Linked DNA regions of Saccharobesus litoralis. The main gene of each other region encodes a partner of the protein of the gene in region 2 in a complex. Links are inferred from orthologs where the notes say so. Each region holds a gene or a part of one and is shown on either strand. Other genes may lie near its edges. The genes, in order: dnaG and dnaB.

The links.
Region 1: the proteins of dnaB (region 2) and dnaG are in contact, whole or in part, in a crystal structure (PDB 2R6A), measured with the Geobacillus stearothermophilus proteins. The link is inferred for Saccharobesus litoralis from one-to-one orthologs. Residues at the interface, in WP_033016901.1 of Geobacillus stearothermophilus: Ser13, Glu15, Ala16, Gln18, Glu91, Leu92, Asp94, Ala95, Val96, Pro97, Thr98, Ala99, Ala100, Asn101, Tyr104, Tyr105, Ile108; in WP_049624496.1 of Geobacillus stearothermophilus: Lys456, Leu457, Leu458, Pro459, Ala460, Asn463, Ala464, Leu467, Leu535, Leu536, Ile537, Ala538, Gln544, Glu545, Asp548, Tyr549, His552.

What each region holds. Positions count from the first base shown.
Region 1 is NZ_CP026604.1:2,992,612-3,001,996, forward strand. What follows is about bases 1-2,986. They hold dnaG (DNA primase), read right to left. Parts: upstream 2,381-2,986; coding sequence 620-2,380; downstream 1-619. Other genes in these bases: rpoD (RNA polymerase sigma factor RpoD), read right to left, coding at 1-455; C2869_RS10715 (GatB/YqeY domain-containing protein), read right to left, coding at 2,510-2,956; rpsU (30S ribosomal protein S21), read right to left, coding at 2,973-2,986. Also shown: more of rpsU, read right to left, coding at 2,987-3,188; tRNA (adenosine(37)-N6)-threonylcarbamoyltransferase complex transferase subunit TsaD, read left to right, coding at 3,365-4,387; glycerol-3-phosphate 1-O-acyltransferase PlsY, read right to left, coding at 4,402-5,040; folB (dihydroneopterin aldolase), read left to right, coding at 5,261-5,638; folK (2-amino-4-hydroxy-6-hydroxymethyldihydropteridine diphosphokinase), read left to right, coding at 5,638-6,123; C2869_RS10745 (undecaprenyl-diphosphate phosphatase), read left to right, coding at 6,386-7,192; C2869_RS10750 (pseudouridine synthase), read left to right, coding at 7,219-7,890; C2869_RS10755 (DUF3530 family protein), read left to right, coding at 7,956-8,831; co-chaperone DjlA, read right to left, coding at 8,906-9,385. UniProt on the Escherichia coli protein: RNA polymerase that catalyzes the synthesis of short RNA molecules used as primers for DNA polymerase during DNA replication.
Region 2 is NZ_CP026604.1:3,516,141-3,525,493, forward strand. Bases 5,728-8,681 are described here. They hold dnaB (replicative DNA helicase), read right to left. Parts: upstream 7,931-8,681; coding sequence 6,524-7,930; downstream 5,728-6,523. Other genes in these bases: alr (alanine racemase), read right to left, coding at 5,728-6,506; C2869_RS12630 (HEAT repeat domain-containing protein), read right to left, coding at 8,060-8,681. Also shown: thrB (homoserine kinase), read left to right, coding at 1-553; thrC (threonine synthase), read left to right, coding at 554-1,837; ung (uracil-DNA glycosylase), read left to right, coding at 1,976-2,635; C2869_RS12600 (DUF3545 family protein), read right to left, coding at 2,750-2,923; C2869_RS12605 (Kelch repeat-containing protein), read left to right, coding at 3,455-4,486; C2869_RS12610 (DUF4250 domain-containing protein), read left to right, coding at 4,609-4,809; C2869_RS12615 (DUF3820 family protein), read left to right, coding at 5,188-5,403; more of alr, read right to left, coding at 5,400-5,727; more of C2869_RS12630, read right to left, coding at 8,682-9,353. UniProt on the Escherichia coli protein: The main replicative DNA helicase, it participates in initiation and elongation during chromosome replication. Travels ahead of the DNA replisome, separating dsDNA into templates for DNA synthesis.

The DNA.
Region 1 (9,385 bases), 530 kb from region 2 along the record:
CTGTCCCACTCGCTTAATAAGTGAGACATTGAATCTGGGTATTCAGCAACTGAAGATTGTACTTGGTTAATACCATCTTCAATGCGCTTGGCAATTTCTATTTCGCCTTCGCGAGTGAGTAGTTCAACGGTACCCATTTCACGCATGTACATACGCACAGGGTCAGTCGTACGACCAATTTCACTTTCTACCGTTGCAAGTGCTTGTGCGGCCGCTTCAGCCGCATCTTCATCGGTAGTATTGGTTTCTTCAGCCATCAAAAGTTGATCGGCATCAGGTGCTGTTTCAAACACCTGAATACCCATATCGTTGATCATACCAATGATGTCTTCAATTTGATCTGAGTCGACAATTTCCTGAGGAAGGTGATCGTTGACTTCAGCATAGGTTAAATAACCTTGTTCTTTGCCTTTAGCAACGAGAAGCTTTAGTTGTGACTGGCGGTTTGGCTCCATACAGGCTTCCACTTATAATCTTTAGTTGGTCAAAATACGAGGACAGTAAACGACCAATTATAACACGGTCTGTTAATTACTGTATTAAAAATAATGCATTTTATATGCATGTCTATTTAACATGCGCTTTGATGCTAACTATAGGCGCTGTTTGCTAGCTTTGCCTACATTTTTAACAATTGCTCTAGCTCTTGTTTTTCATTTTGTCGAAGGAGGTTCATTCGAGCTTTGTTCATTAATACTTCTTTACGCTGTTTGACAAATAAAACCAAAATATTTTCCATGATATCGAGAAACACCTGTTGTTGGTTTTCTGGAGCTACATGGTGTTCCCAAGCCATCACTTTAGCTAAGGTGGCTTGATTAGGGCTTTGACGCCAATGTTCCAATACTTGGGCTGCATTACAATCGGGATGATTCCGGCAATACATGAGTACTTCTATAAAGAGATTCACGCCGGCCATATCCACTTGGGAAAATGCCAAAATTTGCGCATCCGTCATATGTTGTAATGTGCTGGCTAATTTGGGATTTTCAAGTAGCAGAGCTAAAGCTTTACGTATAGGTGTGGCTTTGCTGTTGGTTTTTTCGTTATACAAAGCTCGCTTTTGTTTGGCATGTTTTAATTTATCTGTATTAGACGTTCTTGCTTTTTCTACTCGTGTCTTTTGTTCCAGCTTATCTATCAATAGACGTTTAACTTCACCATCCGGCATTTGGGTTAATATTGGGGTTAGCAGCTCATTCAGCTTGGCTTTACCTTGTAAACTGTCAATATTGGCTTGTTGCGCGAGTTCTTCAAATAAAAAAGTCTCTATTGGCGTGGCTTCGTCAATCAGCTTTTCAAATGCCTGTTGGCCAATTTGTTTGACTAGGCTGTCTGGATCTTCTTTATCCGGTAAAAATACAAAGCGCATTTTTACGTTATCGGTTAAATAAGGCAGGGCATTTTCTAAAGCGCGCCAAGCGGCTGAGCGACCCGCTCTGTCGCCATCGTAACAGCAGACAATTTCTGGTGCATAACGTAGCATTAGTTGGATTTGTTCTGGTGTGGTTGCGGTGCCAAGTGAGGCAACAGCATAACCTATACCCGCTTGTGCTAATGCAACCACATCCATATAACCTTCTACAACTAATAAACGCTCTAAGCGGCGATTATTTTGCCGTGCTTGATATAAGCCATATAGCTCTTTGCCTTTATGGAAAATTCGCGTTTCCGGTGAATTGAGATATTTGGGCGTGCCGTCGCCGAAAACTCGACCACCAAAACCAATACATTTGCCACGGCGGTCATGAATAGGGAACATTAAGCGATCACGAAAACGGTCGTATAAGCGTTTGTTATCATTTTCGATCAGCATGCCTAAGTCACGCAGTTGATAGGCAGATTGCTGATCACGGCCTAATGTTTTGAGTAAGCCATCCCAACCGTCGGGGGCGTAACCGATTTGAAAACGCTCGACGGTACTTTGGTCTAACCCACGGCCTTGAATATAGGCTTGCACATTAGCTGAATTTGGATGCTGAACTAACTGTTGCTGAAAAAAAACAGCGGCATTTTGCATAACATCCCAATCGGCTTTAATTTGCTGACTTTTGTGCGCGTCTTGCGGATTGCCACCTTGTTCACGGGGTACTTCCATACCGTGCATACCGGCAAGTTCTTCAACGGCATCAACAAATTCTAACCTGTCATGCTCCATCAAAAACGAAATTACATTGCCATGGGCTCCGCAACCAAAACAATGATAAAACTGTTTATCAGGTGCGACAGTAAACGAGGGTGACTTTTCGTTGTGGAATGGGCAGCAGGCTTGATAATTACGCCCTGCTTTTTTTAGACGAACACGGCTGTCGATTAATTCAACGATATCGGTTCTAGCAATTAGGTCATCTAAAAAGGGGCGAGGGATGCGGCCAGCCATATTGGTTACTTCAGTTTTTAGCGATTGATTAACCCAGTTATCTTAGAGGGTTTTGCTTTTGTTGTCAGTCAGAAAAAACAAAACCGCAACGAGTGCGGTTTTGTGAAAGTCGTATTTGGAGAAAGGGTATTAGCTATTTAAAGCAGCTCTTACCTGCTGACTTACGGCACCCATATCGGCGCGGCCTTGGATCTGGGGTTTTAACACGCCCATGACTTTCCCCATATCTTGCATACCTTGTGCACCTGATGATGTGATGGCAGCAGATATCAATTCTTTAATTTCGGCTTCGCTTAATTTAGCAGGCAAGAAACCTTCAATTACTTCAATCTCGGCGGCTTCGTTAGCAGCTAAGTCTTCGCGGCCAGCATCTTGGAATTGGCTAAAAGAGTCTTTACGTTGTTTAACCATTTTGGTTAAAACGGCGATGACATCGTCATCATTCAGCTCTTTTTTCTCGTCGATCTCAATTTGTTTGATCGCGGCTAAAGCCATACGAATAGTTCCAAGGCGAGCTTTATCTTTCGCTCGCATCGCGTCTTTTTGTGCGTCCTTTAACTGGGCAATTAAGCTCATGAGTTGAATCTAATTCTTAGTAAAGACGAGTACGACGTGCGTTTTCGCGAGCTACTTTTTTAGCAGAACGCTTAACTGCAGCAGCTTTTTTACGCTTACGCTCAGAAGTTGGCTTTTCATAGTGCTCGCGACGACGAACTTCTGAAAGGATACCCGCTTTTTCACATGAACGCTTGAAACGGCGTAAAGCTACGTCAAACGGCTCGTTATCTTTTACCTTAATAACTGGCATTAAAAATCACCTCAAGGATGTTAATTTAAACTCGCTCTGCCTAAATAATGAACGAGTGACTAAAAAATGGTGCGGCATTCTAAACCCAAGGCCTTATGCTTGTAAAGCAACTTTTGTTTGAAAAAAATGCCAACGTCGCTAAAATGCGCGGCCAGCCTGTTTTAAGAGTGTAACTTATGCGAATTATCGGTATTGAAACTTCATGTGATGAGACCGGCATTGCGATTTATGACGATCAGCAAGGCCTGTTAGCCCATCAATTATATAGTCAGGTTAAGTTACATGCCGATTACGGTGGTGTGGTGCCAGAGTTAGCCTCTCGCGACCATGTGCGTAAAACATTACCCTTAATTGAAGCCGCGCTAAAACAGGCCAATTCATCCAAGGACGATATCGATGGTATTGCTTATACGGCGGGCCCTGGTCTAGTTGGTGCATTATTAGTGGGCTCAACCGTCGCGCGAGGATTAGGCTTTGCATGGCAAAAGCCTGTTGTCCCAGTGCATCATATGGAAGGACATTTGTTAGCGCCAATGCTGGAAGATGATGTACCTGAATTTCCTTTTATCGCTTTGCTTGTTTCTGGGGGGCATACTTTACTCGTTGAAGTACAAGGCATTGGCCAATACCGAATTTTAGGTGAGAGTATTGACGATGCGGTGGGTGAGGCCTTCGATAAAACCGCTAAATTAATGAATTTAGATTATCCAGGTGGGCCAAGGTTGGCCAAATTAGCAGAACAAGGTCAAGCTGGGCGCTATAAATTTCCACGTCCAATGACAGATCGTCCAGGGTTAGACTTTAGTTTTTCTGGGTTAAAAACCTTCACAGCTAATACATTACGCGCGGAAGGGGGTGTGGATAATGCAGATCAGCAAACATTAGCTGACATCGCCTATGCATTCCAAGAAGCCGCCGTTGATACCTTATTAATTAAATGTAAGCGAGCGTTAAAGCAAACAGGGCTTAAGCGATTGGTCATTGCTGGTGGGGTGAGTGCCAATGTCTTTTTACGTGAGCAATTAGCTGAGTTAATGCGTAAGTTAGGCGGGCAAGTGTATTATCCGCGTACTGAATTTTGTACCGATAACGGCGCTATGATTGCTTATGCGGGCATGCAAAGGCTTAAAGCGGGCCAAACCACTTTGGATGCAGTGGTTAAACCGCGCTGGCCAATTGAAGAGTTGCCTGCGGTTTAAGTTTTAGGCGGAGATCAAGGATCTTTTCTCTTCGCTTTTCTTTTTAATTTTCGTAAAGCGGATAGATGTTTTTCATCCATTGTTCTTTCATTGCCATCTAGTAAGCGTCGAATATTGGCGGTGTGACGGCCGACAATGAGTAAACATAGCATTAAACTTGGGTATACATAGTCTGGCTTTAAGAAGTAAACATATAGCGGCGCAATTCCCGCTGTGGTTATCGACGCTAAGGAAGAAAAGCGCGACTTGTATAAAACTGCGGTCCAAGTTGTCACAAGCAGTAAGCCCAAATCTAATCCCAGTGGAAGCATTGAACCAAATGCGGTTGCGACCCCTTTTCCGCCTTTAAAGCGGTAATACACAGGCCAAATATGGCCCATACAAGCGATAATCGCGATGATACCTAACTCAATTGGTGGTAAGCCAAGGAAGTATGAGCCATAAACAGGTATAACCGCTTTAAATGTATCGAATAAAAAGGTGAATGCCGCCGCTTTTGCGCCACCGATACGGTACATGTTGGTTGCCCCAGGGTTTCCTGAGCCATGTGTGAGTGGGTTGGGGGTACGAAAGAATACATGCGCCAAGCGAGCGCCTGATAATGAACCTATCAAATATGCAATGACCAGCATAGGCCAGAATAAATTCGTCATCAGTCCTGTATTTTTCCTTTTAGTAAAATAGGGTAAACTTGTCAGCTTAGACTCGCTACCACTTTTTGGCTGATTCTTATCTAACGATAACTTAGTTGATTGACTTGATTTTAATTAAGTCTTTGAGCCTTGTTGCCGCTTAATCTGCCTGAATATTTTATAAATGACACTTGCTCAGTTTTAACGCAGGCAAGAATAGCAAAGAATTTGACACTTCACTATGGCAATTGTTTTTATTGAGAACTTGAGCGTAGATTCCTGTATTGGTGTTTACGATTGGGAAAAGCGCATTCGACAAAAATTAATTTTTACGATTGAAATGGCTTGGCCTAACAAACCCGCCGCGCAAACCGATGATATCAACTTAGCATTAGATTATGCCAAAGTCTCGCAAGCGGTTTGTGATTTTGCTAGCTCACGCCAGTTTGAGTTAATTGAAACCATGGCTGAACAGGTCGCTGCTTTAATTATGCAGCAATTTAATGTTTCTTGGTTGAAAATTAAATTGGCTAAACCAGGCGCTGTTAAACAAGCCACTAGTGTCGGGGTCATTATTGAACGAGGCACACTCACGGCTGAAAATGGAGTGAGCAACTAATGGCGCTGATCTTCATTAGTATTGGCAGTAATGTAGAACGAGAACAGCATATTTTAAACGGCGTTAATGCACTTAAGTTGGCGTTTGAAAATGTTGTTCTTTCGCCAGTATTTGAAAGTGAAGCTGTGGGTTTTAATGGTGATCCTTTTTTAAATCTCGCAGCGAGTGCGCAGACAGATAAATCAATTGCTGAGGTGGTTGCTTTACTCAAGCAAATTGAGGATAGCAATGGTCGTGTACGAAAGTGCGAAAAGTTTAGCTCACGAACCTTGGATTTAGATCTGCTTACCTACGACCAATTAGTGGTATCTGAGCCCGTTGTTTTACCGCGAGATGAAATTACCAAAAATGCCTTTGTTTTGTGGCCTTTGGCTGAATTAGCGCCAACGGAAATTCACCCAACAGTGCTTAAAACGTATCAGCAAATGTGGAATGAATACGACAAAACACAGCAAAAATTACATATTGTTCCGTTTAACTTTTAGTTCAAATATAGTCAAAGCGATCAGGTTTTAGGGGCAGGTTTCTAGTTCCAGACGAAACCTAAGTACCTACATCCATGTAGGCAAAGCCGTCAAGCTTCGAGACCCCATGAGCATATGCTCTACTATGTGATTGGGGCTGCCTAAAGGGATTTAGGTAGTAGGACGACGTAGGAGCCAAAGTCGAGAGTAAGCGCCGACAATGAACCATAAGACCTGAGCGAGAAGACTATAACATAACATTTAACAAGGACAGGGATAGAGAATGACAACCCTTCAGATTATTGTATTGGCTATAATTCAAGGTATTACTGAATTTTTACCTATATCGAGCTCTGCTCACCTTATTTTACCGGCGCAAATTTTAGGTTGGCAAGATCAAGGCACTGCATTTGATGTTGCAGTTCACGTTGGCTCGCTGTTAGCCGTTTTGATTTATTTTCGTAAAGAAGTCGGTGATATTTTATTTGCTTGGTTAAAGTCACTGTCAACGAAACAGCAAACGCAAAACAGTCGTTTGGGCTGGCTTATTATTTTTGCAACTGTTCCAGGGGTGGTTTTTGGCTACCTAATGACGGGATTTGTTGAAGATTACGCGCGTTCTCCTCTCGTTATTGCTTCGACTACGATAGGCTTTGGTTTGTTATTGTGGTGGGCAGATGCTAAAGCTACGCAAGTTAAAACCTTGGATACATTAAATTGGAAGGTTGCTATGGGGGTCGGTTTTGCCCAAGCGTTAGCCGTGATCCCTGGTACATCTCGTTCAGGTGCAACCATTACAGCGGGTTTGATGCTGGGGTTAACTCGAGATGCCGCAGCGCGTTTTTCATTTTTACTGTCAATTCCTATTATTTTAGCGGCGGCGACTTACTACAGTTTAAAACTGGCTACGGACGAGGCAGAGCCCGCTATGGATTTGATGGCGATGATAACCGGTGGCTTATTTGCCTTTGTCAGCGCTTATGCTTGTATTCATTTATTTTTAAAAGCCATTAATAGCATTGGTATGTTGCCTTTTGTCATCTACCGACTCATTTTGGGCGCTGCGTTGCTAGCTTTTGTTTATCTTTAAATTTTAGGTTATTTGCAGAATTAATTATGTCGTCGTTTGTTTATAATCCACCGTTAGAACCGTATTTGAATATTTTGTATGCGGATGATGACATTTTAGTTTGCGACAAACCTAATGGGCTGTTGTCGGTACGAGGCAAAGCGCCTGAACACCAAGATAGCTTAGAGGTACGAGTTAAGCGGGTTTACCCAACGGTAGGCATTGTTCATCGGTTGGATATGTCAACGTCTGGCATCATGTTAATGGCGTTAAATAAACCTGCGCACAGTGCGTTAGCGCGTCAATTTCAGGAGCGCCAAACCAGTAAAACCTATATTGCCCGATTATCAGGCCATCCACATTCAACACAAGGTATTGTCGAATTACCTTTAATTTGTGATTGGCCTAACCGCCCTAAGCAAAAAGTTTGTTTTGAAAGCGGTAAACCGTCGACGACCTACTGGCGATTAATGGATAAAGGCGTAGATGCTCAAGGGTTTAAGTTTTGTCGAGTGGCCTTAACGCCTGTTACTGGGCGTTCTCATCAATTACGCGTGCATATGCAGCAAATTGGTCATGCTATTCTTGGCGATAAATTTTATGCAGAGCCTGATGGTTTTGCCGCGGCTTGTCGATTGCAATTGCATGCTGAACAATTGGGGTTTTATCATCCGGTTAGCCATGAGTGGCTAGATTTCAATTGCCCTTGTCCATTTTAATTCGATAGCTTTTTTCACGGTTACTTTTCAGTAAAGCTTAGTCTTTGATTGCCGATAACTTGGTTATGAAAGCACGTAATAATTTATCTTGGCTAGCTGTATTAGTCCTAATTTCAATCACCTATTGCTTAAGTGCGTCGCTAGCGGCTGAGCAAAAATTGATATTACCGACGGCGAAAACACAGTTATTGAGTCAAGATCTTAAAAGATTTGGCGATAGTGACGAAGTTAAAGAGTTGGTAGCTGGGGATTCAACTTTTGTTGCCTTAGTGAGTGAGCAAGATACGTCGTTCACACGGGGTGTGGCGATCTTGATGGCAGACTCGTCACTGAGCCAAATGCAAACTCAAGCATATGGGCATTTACGTTATTCGTTAAATGCCCATGGCTGGGTTACCATTGCCGCCGGAGCGCCTGAACCTTATCATGAACAGGGGCGAATTAACGATAGCAATCGCGAGACTTATCTACAAAGTGCCTATCAAAGCGCAGAGTTTATTTCGGCAGAGGGGCAAACTCAGCAAAAGCAAAAATTACAAATTAGAATGCAAGCTTTGCTTAATATGGCAGGCGATTATCCGGGAATTATTATGGTAGTGGCCCAAGGTGCAACCGCCGGTTTTTTAACTGAGCTATACCATGCGCAAACTCTAAGTGAACCGGAAATCTTTGTGTTAGTGCAGCCTTACCTTGCTGATTATAAAGCCAATAAAGCCTTACCTAAGAAAATAGCTGAACTGCAAACTCCGATATTGGATATTTGGTCTGACTACGATAATCCATGGGCTAAAGCGACAGTGGCTAGCCGTAAACGTTATGCGCGTAAATTACTCACCATGCACTATCGCCAGCGCCAACTATTTGGTGATAGAGGTTGGGAGCAAAGAGATGCTCGCTTAACCAAAGAAATTGTCGGTTATATTGCTTATCTCGGTTGGTAGTTAATATCGTAGGCGAGCCTTTAGGCTTGCAAGTTCTGTGAGTCAACTCGTTCCGCAAAGAACGGTATAGTCGTTTACCAACCTTTATGTTCTTTAATTAACTGCCAAGCGGCTTGAATATCTTGCGCTTTCTCTTTGGCTAATTGCAAAGCTTGTTCTGGTAATCCTTGAGAAGCCAGTTTGTCAGGATGGTGTTGTGCCATGAGCTTTTTGTAGGCTTTCTTGGCTTGTTTCTCTTCACAATTCTCATCCAGCCCTAACATTTGATAGGCAGCGGGCAGCGCAGAAGTGTTGTATTTAGGCTGTTGTGTGCCTTGATGGCTATTGCGCTTGGCACGATCAGACTCTTGATGGAAGCGGTTTGCCGCGATCACCTGCGAAATGAGCTTATGTAACTGGTCTTGACTGTAGCCGAGGATTTTTCCTACGGTATGTAAAATATCTTCTGCTTTCGCGTTTAATTGACCATTTATCAGTGCCGCTTGGATTTGGATCTCGAGATACATTTGAATGAATTCAGCTTGCCCAGCACAAAAGCGTTTAAACTCTTTTGC
Region 2 (9,353 bases):
GAAATTAGAAGGGCAAATCTCAGGCAGTATTCATTATGATAATGTCGCTCCTTGTTATTTAGGCGGCTTACAACTAATGGTAGAAAGCGAAGACAAGGTCAGTATTACATTACCTTGTTTTGATGACTGGTATTGGACTATTTGTTATTCGGGAGCCAGTGTTTCTACGGCCGCCGCGCGCGATATTTTACCAAAAGAATACTCAACTAAAACGACAATTGATTTTGGCCGCCAGCTTGCGGTATTTACTCATGCTTTGTACGCTGGCGACAAACCTCTCGCAGCGTCTATGATTAAAGATGTATTGGCTGAACCTTATCGTAAGTCTTTATTAGCGGGATTTGATGATGCTCGGGCTTATGCCGAGTCGCAAGGTGCCTTAGCTTTTGGTATTTCGGGCTCTGGCCCAACAGTATTCGCTGTTTCAGAAAGTGCAGAAGCAGCAGAGAACATTCGTGCATGGCTGCAAGACAATTATTGTCAAAATGAATTCGGTTTTAGCCATGTTTGTAAAATTGATAATGATGGTACAGCCATCACAGAGGACAAATAAGTGGAATTGTTTAACTTAAAAGATCCTTCAGAAGTTGTAAGTTTTAGCCAAGCGGTTCAGCAAGGTTTAGGTAAAAATCAAGGCTTATTCTTTCCGAAAAATATTCCAACCATTGACGATATTGATAGCTTTCTTGCAAAGCCATTTAATCAACGTAGTGCAGAGTTATTGGGTCAGTTTATCGGTGATGAAGTTGATGCAGCGACTTTACAAAAAATGGTGGATAACGCCTTTCAATTTCCTGCTCCGGTAAGCCAAGTTTCAGACAATGTTTATTCATTAGAGCTTTATCATGGTCCAACTTTAGCGTTTAAAGACTTTGGCGCGCGTTTTATGGCACAGTGTTTAGCGCAATTTAGTGATAAAGAAAAAATTACTATTTTAACAGCGACATCGGGCGATACTGGTGCAGCTGTTGCTCATGCGTTTTATGGTTTAAAAGGTATTGATGTTGTTATTCTTTATCCTAAAGGCATGATCAGTTCGCTACAGGAAAAGCTTTTCTGTACTTTAGGTGAAAACATCCACACTGTTGAAGTCGACGGTGATTTTGATAGCTGCCAGCAGCTTGTTAAAGACTCATTCGATTCCACTGAGATCCGTGATGGTTTGCACTTAAACTCAGCTAACTCTATCAATATTAGTCGTTTATTAGCGCAGGTTTGCTATTACTTTGAAGCGATAGCGCAGTTACCAAAAGAAGAACGCGCTAAAGCAGTTATTTCTGTACCGAGCGGAAACTTTGGTAATTTAACGGCTGCAGTGATTGCTAAAGCCATGGGACTACCTATTAAGCGTTTTATTGCCGCGACTAATGTTAATGATACCGTGCCGCGTTACCTTAAAACAGGTGAATGGTCGCCTAACAAAACTATTGCCACTTTATCGAATGCAATGGATGTTAGCGCGCCAAATAACTGGCCGCGTATTGAAGCTATGGTTGAGTATGGTTATACAGATAAAGCGCTTATCACTGGCGACAGTGTTGACGAAGAATACACGCAAATAGCCGTTAAACAGCTAAACGAACTAGGTTACGTTAGCGAACCTCACGCTGGTGTTGCCTACAAAGCACTTAAGCGTTCATTAGCTGATGATGAAGTGGGGATATTCTTAGGAACTGCTCATCCAGCTAAGTTTAAAGAATCAGTTGAAAATATTTTAGGTACGCCTGTGGCTTTACCTAAAGAATTAGCAGAAGTGGCGAATAAAACCATTTTATCTGATGAGTTACCGGCTGACTTTGAAGCGCTTAAAGCTTACATGATCAAAAAGCTTGGTTAATTGTCTAACTACGAAGTTTAGTTAACCATAACGCTTATATGAGTAACAAAGCCCTGCCTTGCAGGGCTTTGTTGTATATGCGGTAATACTTTTAACGGAAACATTGAAATCGGACAGCCTTTAAATCGGAAAATGATGATGACAACTTGGACTGAATTGATTAACAAAGAAGAACAAAAGGATTATTTCAAACAAGTAATGGCATTTGTTCAAGCGGAGCGTGAGGCTGACAAAACCATTTATCCACCACAAGATCAGGTTTTTTCCGCTTTTAACTCAACCGAATTTGATGATGTACAGGTCGTTATTTTGGGACAGGATCCGTATCATGGTCCAGGACAAGCGCATGGATTATGTTTTTCTGTGTTGCCTGACATTAAGGTTCCGCCGAGCTTGGTCAATATTTACAAAGAGCTGGCGAGTGACATAGACGGCTTTACTATTCCACAGCAGGGTTATTTACAATCATGGGCTGAGCAGGGAGTGTTGTTGTTAAATACGGTATTAACAGTCGAGCAAGGTAAAGCCCACTCTCATGCCAAGTGTGGTTGGGAAACGTTTACCGATGCAATGATTGCAGCGTTGAATGAGTCCAAGCAAGGCTTAGTGTTTTTACTTTGGGGGGCTCACGCTCAAAAGAAAGGGCGTTTTATTGATCGCACTAAACATCATGTGTTGGAGTCAGTTCATCCATCTCCTTTGTCGGCTCACAGAGGTTTTTTCGGGTGTCGTCATTTTTCGAAAACCAATCAGTTATTACAAAAAATGGCTAAAACACCGATTAATTGGCAAGTCTAGCACAAGTCACTCGAGTGAAATTAGCAAGTATTGCGTATAGTCAATACTTGCTAATTACCTTGTTCAACATGCATTGTACAAGCAAAAACGGCTCCCAAAAGGAGCCGTTTTTAATTAAATTGCAATGCTGTCAAAGTCGACTTCATCTAAGAAATCCAATTCTTTTAACTCGCGACGTAGACGATGTTTATCTTTAAGCATCTCTATTTCACGCCATTTTCGCTTTTGGGCTGGGCGGCCTCGTGAAGCTTTTTCTATGTTAGCCATTTCAGTATTGTTGCTTTCCATGATTGCTCCTTATTTTATGGGCATTGCTTTAGTATCTTTAGTTCGCAGTAAATCAAAATCATGTTAATAAATTGTGACGTTTATATAACAGTCAAATGAAATGCGAGTATTTATTATCTGCGCCATTGCTTGCCTGAAAGCAGGCTTATCTTTCGTCATTGAAAGAAAATAAAACCTCATTACTGTTAAATGTTAAAGGATATGTAATGAGTTAATCAGTAAGCTTTGTATTATGTCATTTCTCAGAGCGCATTTTTATCAAGCTTGATATTGCCGTTCTTGTATAAATTTAAGGTCGACACGTCAAGGCTCTGAATCGTTAACACTTGTTACTAAACCCAAACTTAGTTTATTTAGGGTTCCAATTTCAAGTGTTTTTTACCCAAAAGTTGTTAGTTTTTTGCTCGTCGATGTGACAGCAGAGGATAACTTCACGAAATATTGCATTCGTAATAGTAAATATTAATACATAAACTGCAAACAATTGCTGGTATAAGGGTGCTTACACGATTGTTTTTAAAGAGTTTAATCATGAATACTTTGTTTAGTCAGTGGTACGCAAATACTCGAATCATTACTGCTGTTGTAATGAGTGTTGTGGTTTTGTCTGCTTGTATGTCGACTTCAGAGCCGATAATGGCCTCAAAAGTCGCGAGTTGGCAGACAGTAAAAACACAAGGTAAGTTGCAAAACCGTCATGAAGCTGGGCTAGTTGCCTTGGGCGATAAGCTGTATTTACTCGGTGGCCGCGGCAAGAAAAACGTTAATGTATATGACGTTAACAGTAATACTTGGTCGATAAAATCAAAAATGCCAATGCAAATGCATCATTTTCAGCCAGTGGTTTTTAATGAGAAAATATACATTTTAGGGGCGATGACAGGTGGCTATCCACGAGAAGACGCAGTGCCTAATGTATGGATATATGATCCGAGTTTAGATTCGTGGCAAAAGAGTCACGCCATTCCAGAAAATCGTCGTCGTGGCGGGGCTGGAGTGAGTGTTTACAAAAATAAAATTTATCTGACATCAGGCATTACGGATGGTCACTACACAGGATCAGTCACTTGGTTTGATGAATATGATCCGGTTACAGGTCAATGGCGAGTGCTAAAGGATGCATTAAAACCACGCGATCATTTTCAAACCGCAGTGATTGGCAATAAACTTTATGCAGCAGGTGGTCGTACGACATCGGCTAAAACCAAACAAGTTTTTAATTTGGTTGTTAAGCAAGTTGACGTATATGATTTTGAAACTGAAACTTGGTCAGCATTGAATTTAGATTTACCCACAGGACGGGCAGGGCATTCAGTCTTTGCGCTTGACCATAGGTTAATTGTTGTTGGCGGCGAATCTAACCAGCGAATAGCCCACGCTGATGTGGAGGTATACAATACGTTAGTCGGTCAATGGTACACAGGGGCCTCACTAGAACGAGGACGACATGGCACCGGTATTGGCCAAATCGCTGATCAGCTTTGGACAGTGAGCGGTTCAGGTAATCGCGGAGGTCGTCCAGAATTACCCAGTACAGAATCAATTAAAGTATCAGATATATAACTAATTGATTTTAATCTAACTTTGAAAAATGGGTGCTGAGGCACCCATTTTTATTTGGTTAAATAGTGAACTCTTTACTAAACTGATCTTGATGTCAGCACGATAGGTAAGTGAGGTAAGCTATGGATATGACGTCTTGTGTCAATATGGACCCTAATATTTTACTTGGGATCGTTAACGATAAATTACGCCACGAATGTGGAAATTTGCAAAGCTTAGCGGCTTTGATGGATGTAGATGAAGATCGCTTAGAGGATAAATTAGCAGGGATTGGTTTTCATTATGATGTAGGGCAAAATCAATTTAGTCCAGATTTAGAGTAAATATAGTCTTCTCGCTCAGGTCTTATGGTTCATTGTCAGCGCTTACTCGCCCCAATCACATAGTAGAGCATATGCTCATGGGGTTTCGAAGCTTGCCTACATGGATGTAGGTAAGGAGCGAGAGCACGGATGCGGTAGCTTTGACGGCTTCCCCTAAAACCTGATCGCTTTGAGTAAATAAAATATTTACGCTAGCTTTTTAGTACACAGGCCGACATCCGTCGGTCTGTTTTTTTGTTTATATGCTTAATGGCACGGCAATCAAATAAATCTCATAATTCAAAATCATCAGTGTGAAGTTGCAAATTAACTAAAGTTAATAGAATCGCTGGAAGAAGATGATAAGATCTGGGCAATGAATTTAAATTCTCAGATTCTATGTTTGATAAAAATGATTTAGTCCGCTTGGCTCAGGTACAAATGCCATTTGGTAAATACAGTGGTCGCGTACTAATTGATTTACCCGAGGAATACTTATTGTGGTTTCAGAATAAAGGCTTTCCGCAAGGCCAGTTAGGTCAATTGATGGCGCTAGCACTGGCAATTAAAATGGAAGGGCTACAAGGACTGGTTAAGCCGCTAAAGTCAAACTAACTCGCTATTTCAACTATTTTCCCGTCAGTGATATAGGCTCGGCTTACGCGGGTTGTTAACGTACAGGTCAATTCATAAGGAATGGTATCAGCATAGGCTGCAACCTTTTCTATGGCCACATGCTGCCCCCATAATTCAACCATATCGCCATTTTGGTCTTGCGCATTATTGCCTAAGTCTACTGTGATCATATCCATTGATACTCGACCGACCAAGGGCACTATTCTGCCGTTGACCCACACAGGTGTACCTGATTTTGCATGACGAGGATAACCGTCACCATAGCCTATCGCGACAACACCTATGGTTGTGTCTTGCTTGGCTTGCCATGTTGCGCCATAACCTATGGTCGTGCCCTGTTTAATGGGTTTTACTGCGATTAAATGAGATTTTAATGTCATTGCTACTTGAAAGCCATTTTGGCTAATACGGCATCCTTCTATTGGACTCATACCGTACAAAATCAAGCCTGGTCTAACCCAGTCTAAATGACTCGTAGGGCGGCTAAGGATCGCTGCAGAGTTAGCGAGTGAGGCTTGCAAGGAATAGGTATTTATTAATGACTGCAAGCCATTTTGCTGTAGAGTATTCATTGTTGCCTGTTTTTCATCAGCACAGGCAAAATGTGACATCAGTCTTATTTCTTTTACATTAGGGTTGCTGGATAACGCAGTCATATAACGCGAACAGGCTTCAGGGCTGATCCCCAACCGAGTCATACCGGTATCAATTTTTAGCCAAACTGTAATGGCTTTTGGCAATTTTACTTGGCTTAACGCGTTGAGTTGTTCCTCACAATGGATAACGGTTTCAATATTATGCTTGGCTATATATGGTAATTCATTGGCTTTAAAAAAGCCTTCTAGCAGTAGAATGGTCTGCTCGACACCTGCGTCGCGTAATGCGACAGCTTCACTAAAACGGGCTACGCCTAAAGAGTCGGCATGAGTTAATGCACTAGCCACAGCTAACGCACCATGGCCATAACCATTGGCTTTAATGACGGCGATAACCTTGGATTGTGGGGCTAATTTTTTGACCAGTGCAAGGTTGTGGCTAATGGCATCTAGGTTAATTTCGGCGGTTACGCCAGTTAAGGTCATCAATATACTAAACCAGCCTAATAATCGTCGCTGTAATCGCCAGGATTGGCTAAGTTATCAAAACGTGAATATTGCCCTTGGAAGGCTAAACGAGCTGTGCCCAGCGGACCATTACGTTGCTTACCTATAATAATTTCACCTATACCTTTGAACTCTGAGTTTTCGTTGTAAACCTCATCACGGTAGATAAACATAATAAGGTCAGCATCTTGCTCGATTGAACCTGATTCACGCAAATCTGAGTTAACAGGGCGTTTGTCAGCCCTTTGTTCCAAGCCACGGTTAAGCTGTGATAGGGCAATCACGGGTACGTTAAGTTCTTTGGCTAAGGCTTTTAACGAGCGGGATATTTCGGCGATCTCTAGGGTACGGTTATCGGCTAATGCGGGCACTGTCATTAGCTGTAGGTAATCGACCATGATCATGCTGATCCCGCCATGATCCCGCGCCACTCGGCGAGCCCGCGAGCGAACTTCTGTTGGGGTTAAGCCTGAAGAATCGTCAATGAAAATGTTTTGTCTTTGATTTAACAAGCTAACGGTCGAAGAGATGCGCGCCCAATCTTCATCTTCCAATGTTCCGGTTCGAACACTGGTCTGGTTTACTCGGCTTAAAGACGCTAAGGTTCGCATCATGATTTGTTCTGACGGCATTTCGAGACTAAAGACTAAAACCGGTTTGTCTTGGGCGAGCGCGGCGTTTTCAACCAAGTTCATGGCAAATGTGGTTTTACCCATTGAAGGGCGAGCAGCAACAATAATTAAATCGGAAGGTTGGAAACCTGCGGTTAATTTGTCGAGTTCGGTAAATCCACTGGTGACACCAGTAACCCCATCTTTACCTAGGGTCATGGCTTCTTCAATCCGTTTAATGGTTTTTTCTAATACTGTGCCCATATTTTGTGGGCCTTCAGTACTATTAGTCCGTTGCTCGGCTATTTTAAAAACTTTAGATTCAGCAAAGTCTAATAATTCGTTGCTGTCGCGGCCTTGCGGATCGTAACCGGCTTCAGCAATTTCGTTAGCAACACCAATGAGCTCACGCACCACGGCACGTTCACGCACAATATCGGCATAAGCGGTAATGTTGGCTGCACTTGGCGTGTTGTCAGCGATTTCAGCTAAATAAGCAAAACCGCCTATATCTTCTAATACTTTTTCTTGCTCAAGTGATTCGGATAATGTGATTAAATCTATGGGTTTGCCAGCTTCAACCAGTGCTGCCATACGTTCAAAGACTAAGCGGTTTGAACGATTGAAAAAATCTTGAGCAACAACCCGCTCAGCGACTTGATCCCATGTATCGTTATCTAACAGTAAGCCACCGATGACCGATTGCTCAGCTTCAAGTGAATGAGGTGCTGCTTTTATATCTTCAATTGAAGTTGGCTTTTTCTTTTTGTTGTTTGTCCAGTTATCAGCCATGAGATCCGGTAAAATTATATCTAGTGGGAATGGTAGCTATTATGACGTTTTTGCTTAAATGAGGAAATGACTAAATGTAAAAAGGTCAGCAATAGCTGACCTTTTCCTGTTGTTTGCTTGATTTTTAATCTAATCACTATTGCGCATTTGGGTTAATGTTTTAGCGACTAAAGTAAAATTCTTTTTACTTTTTTCAGATTTTAAAATCTGCTTAAGTTCCGTTTTAACTTGTTGTTTGGCGTGTTGCTGAGTAGCCAATGCTTTAATGGCATTGCCACGTGTGCGTTCACTTTTACTTACTTTTGCCATTTCTGCTACACGGCTAATATCTCGCTCATTTAGTTCAAAGCGCTGTAATGCCCCCAGTACGGCTTGTTGCGGGCGGTTATCGCCCTCGCTATGAAGCATATTCGATAGGGTATCGTAAGCTTGCTTGTTGCCCATTTGTCCAAGAGCAAATGCTGCATTGGCTCGTACACGCTCTGAGTCGTCGTTTGCATATTTGGCAATGGTAGGGGTTAAATCCTGATTAGTTGTATTACCCAAGCTAGCAATTAATGAAGCTCGCTCGTTAATATTACTATTACCCGCCAAGCGGTTGGTTAATGCGGTAGTCACTTGTTGTGCTGCTGCGTTGTTTGGTCTACGTTGTAAAACCGCACCCAATGACATGATAGCCGAACCGCGTAATGATTCACTGCCTTGGAAGTGATCACTTTCCAGCATTTCTATCAAATTATCAGCGACACTGGCTGTAAGTGCTTTGGTGCCTGCTGCGATAGCGCGCATGGCTCTAAATCGCTGAGTTTCCGATAGTTCAGGCTCTTGCATTAAATTAATTAATAGCTTGTGACTGTTTTCACTATCTAATAAACCTATGGCATTAAACAAGCGCATTGCGTCTTTATCGTTAAACTCGTTTGCCAGCAACATAACGCCGAGCTCGTCAATTACCGCGTCATATTTTTCTAACCACTGACCCAGATCAGAAGCGCGTAAGTCGGTTATTTTGATATTTTTTATATCTTGTCTTAACGCTTTACGTAAGGCTGCTAGTTCTTCTTTGGTTAGCGGCTTTTCAGCTTTTGTTGGTGCTTGCCACAAACTAATGTCAGTCGGTAATAGCCAAAGCGGGCTATCAACTTTTTGTGCGGTTTGGATAACACTGTAAGTTTGCAAGGTTTCCATAGTGAAACCCTGACCTTCACTCGCCGTGGTGAGTTTTTGATTGCCTCGCGTTGAATCTAACCAGCAGTCAGATAACGTAAAACGTTGCTCTGCACGCTCAATATCAATTGAATTAAGCGTGCCTATGGTCATTTCAACTTGGTCTAAGTTGTTGTATTGGGTTTTATGCTTAATTAATTGCTTATCTTTAAAGCTATAGATAGCTTGATATTCGCCTATAGTATCAATTTCTTTC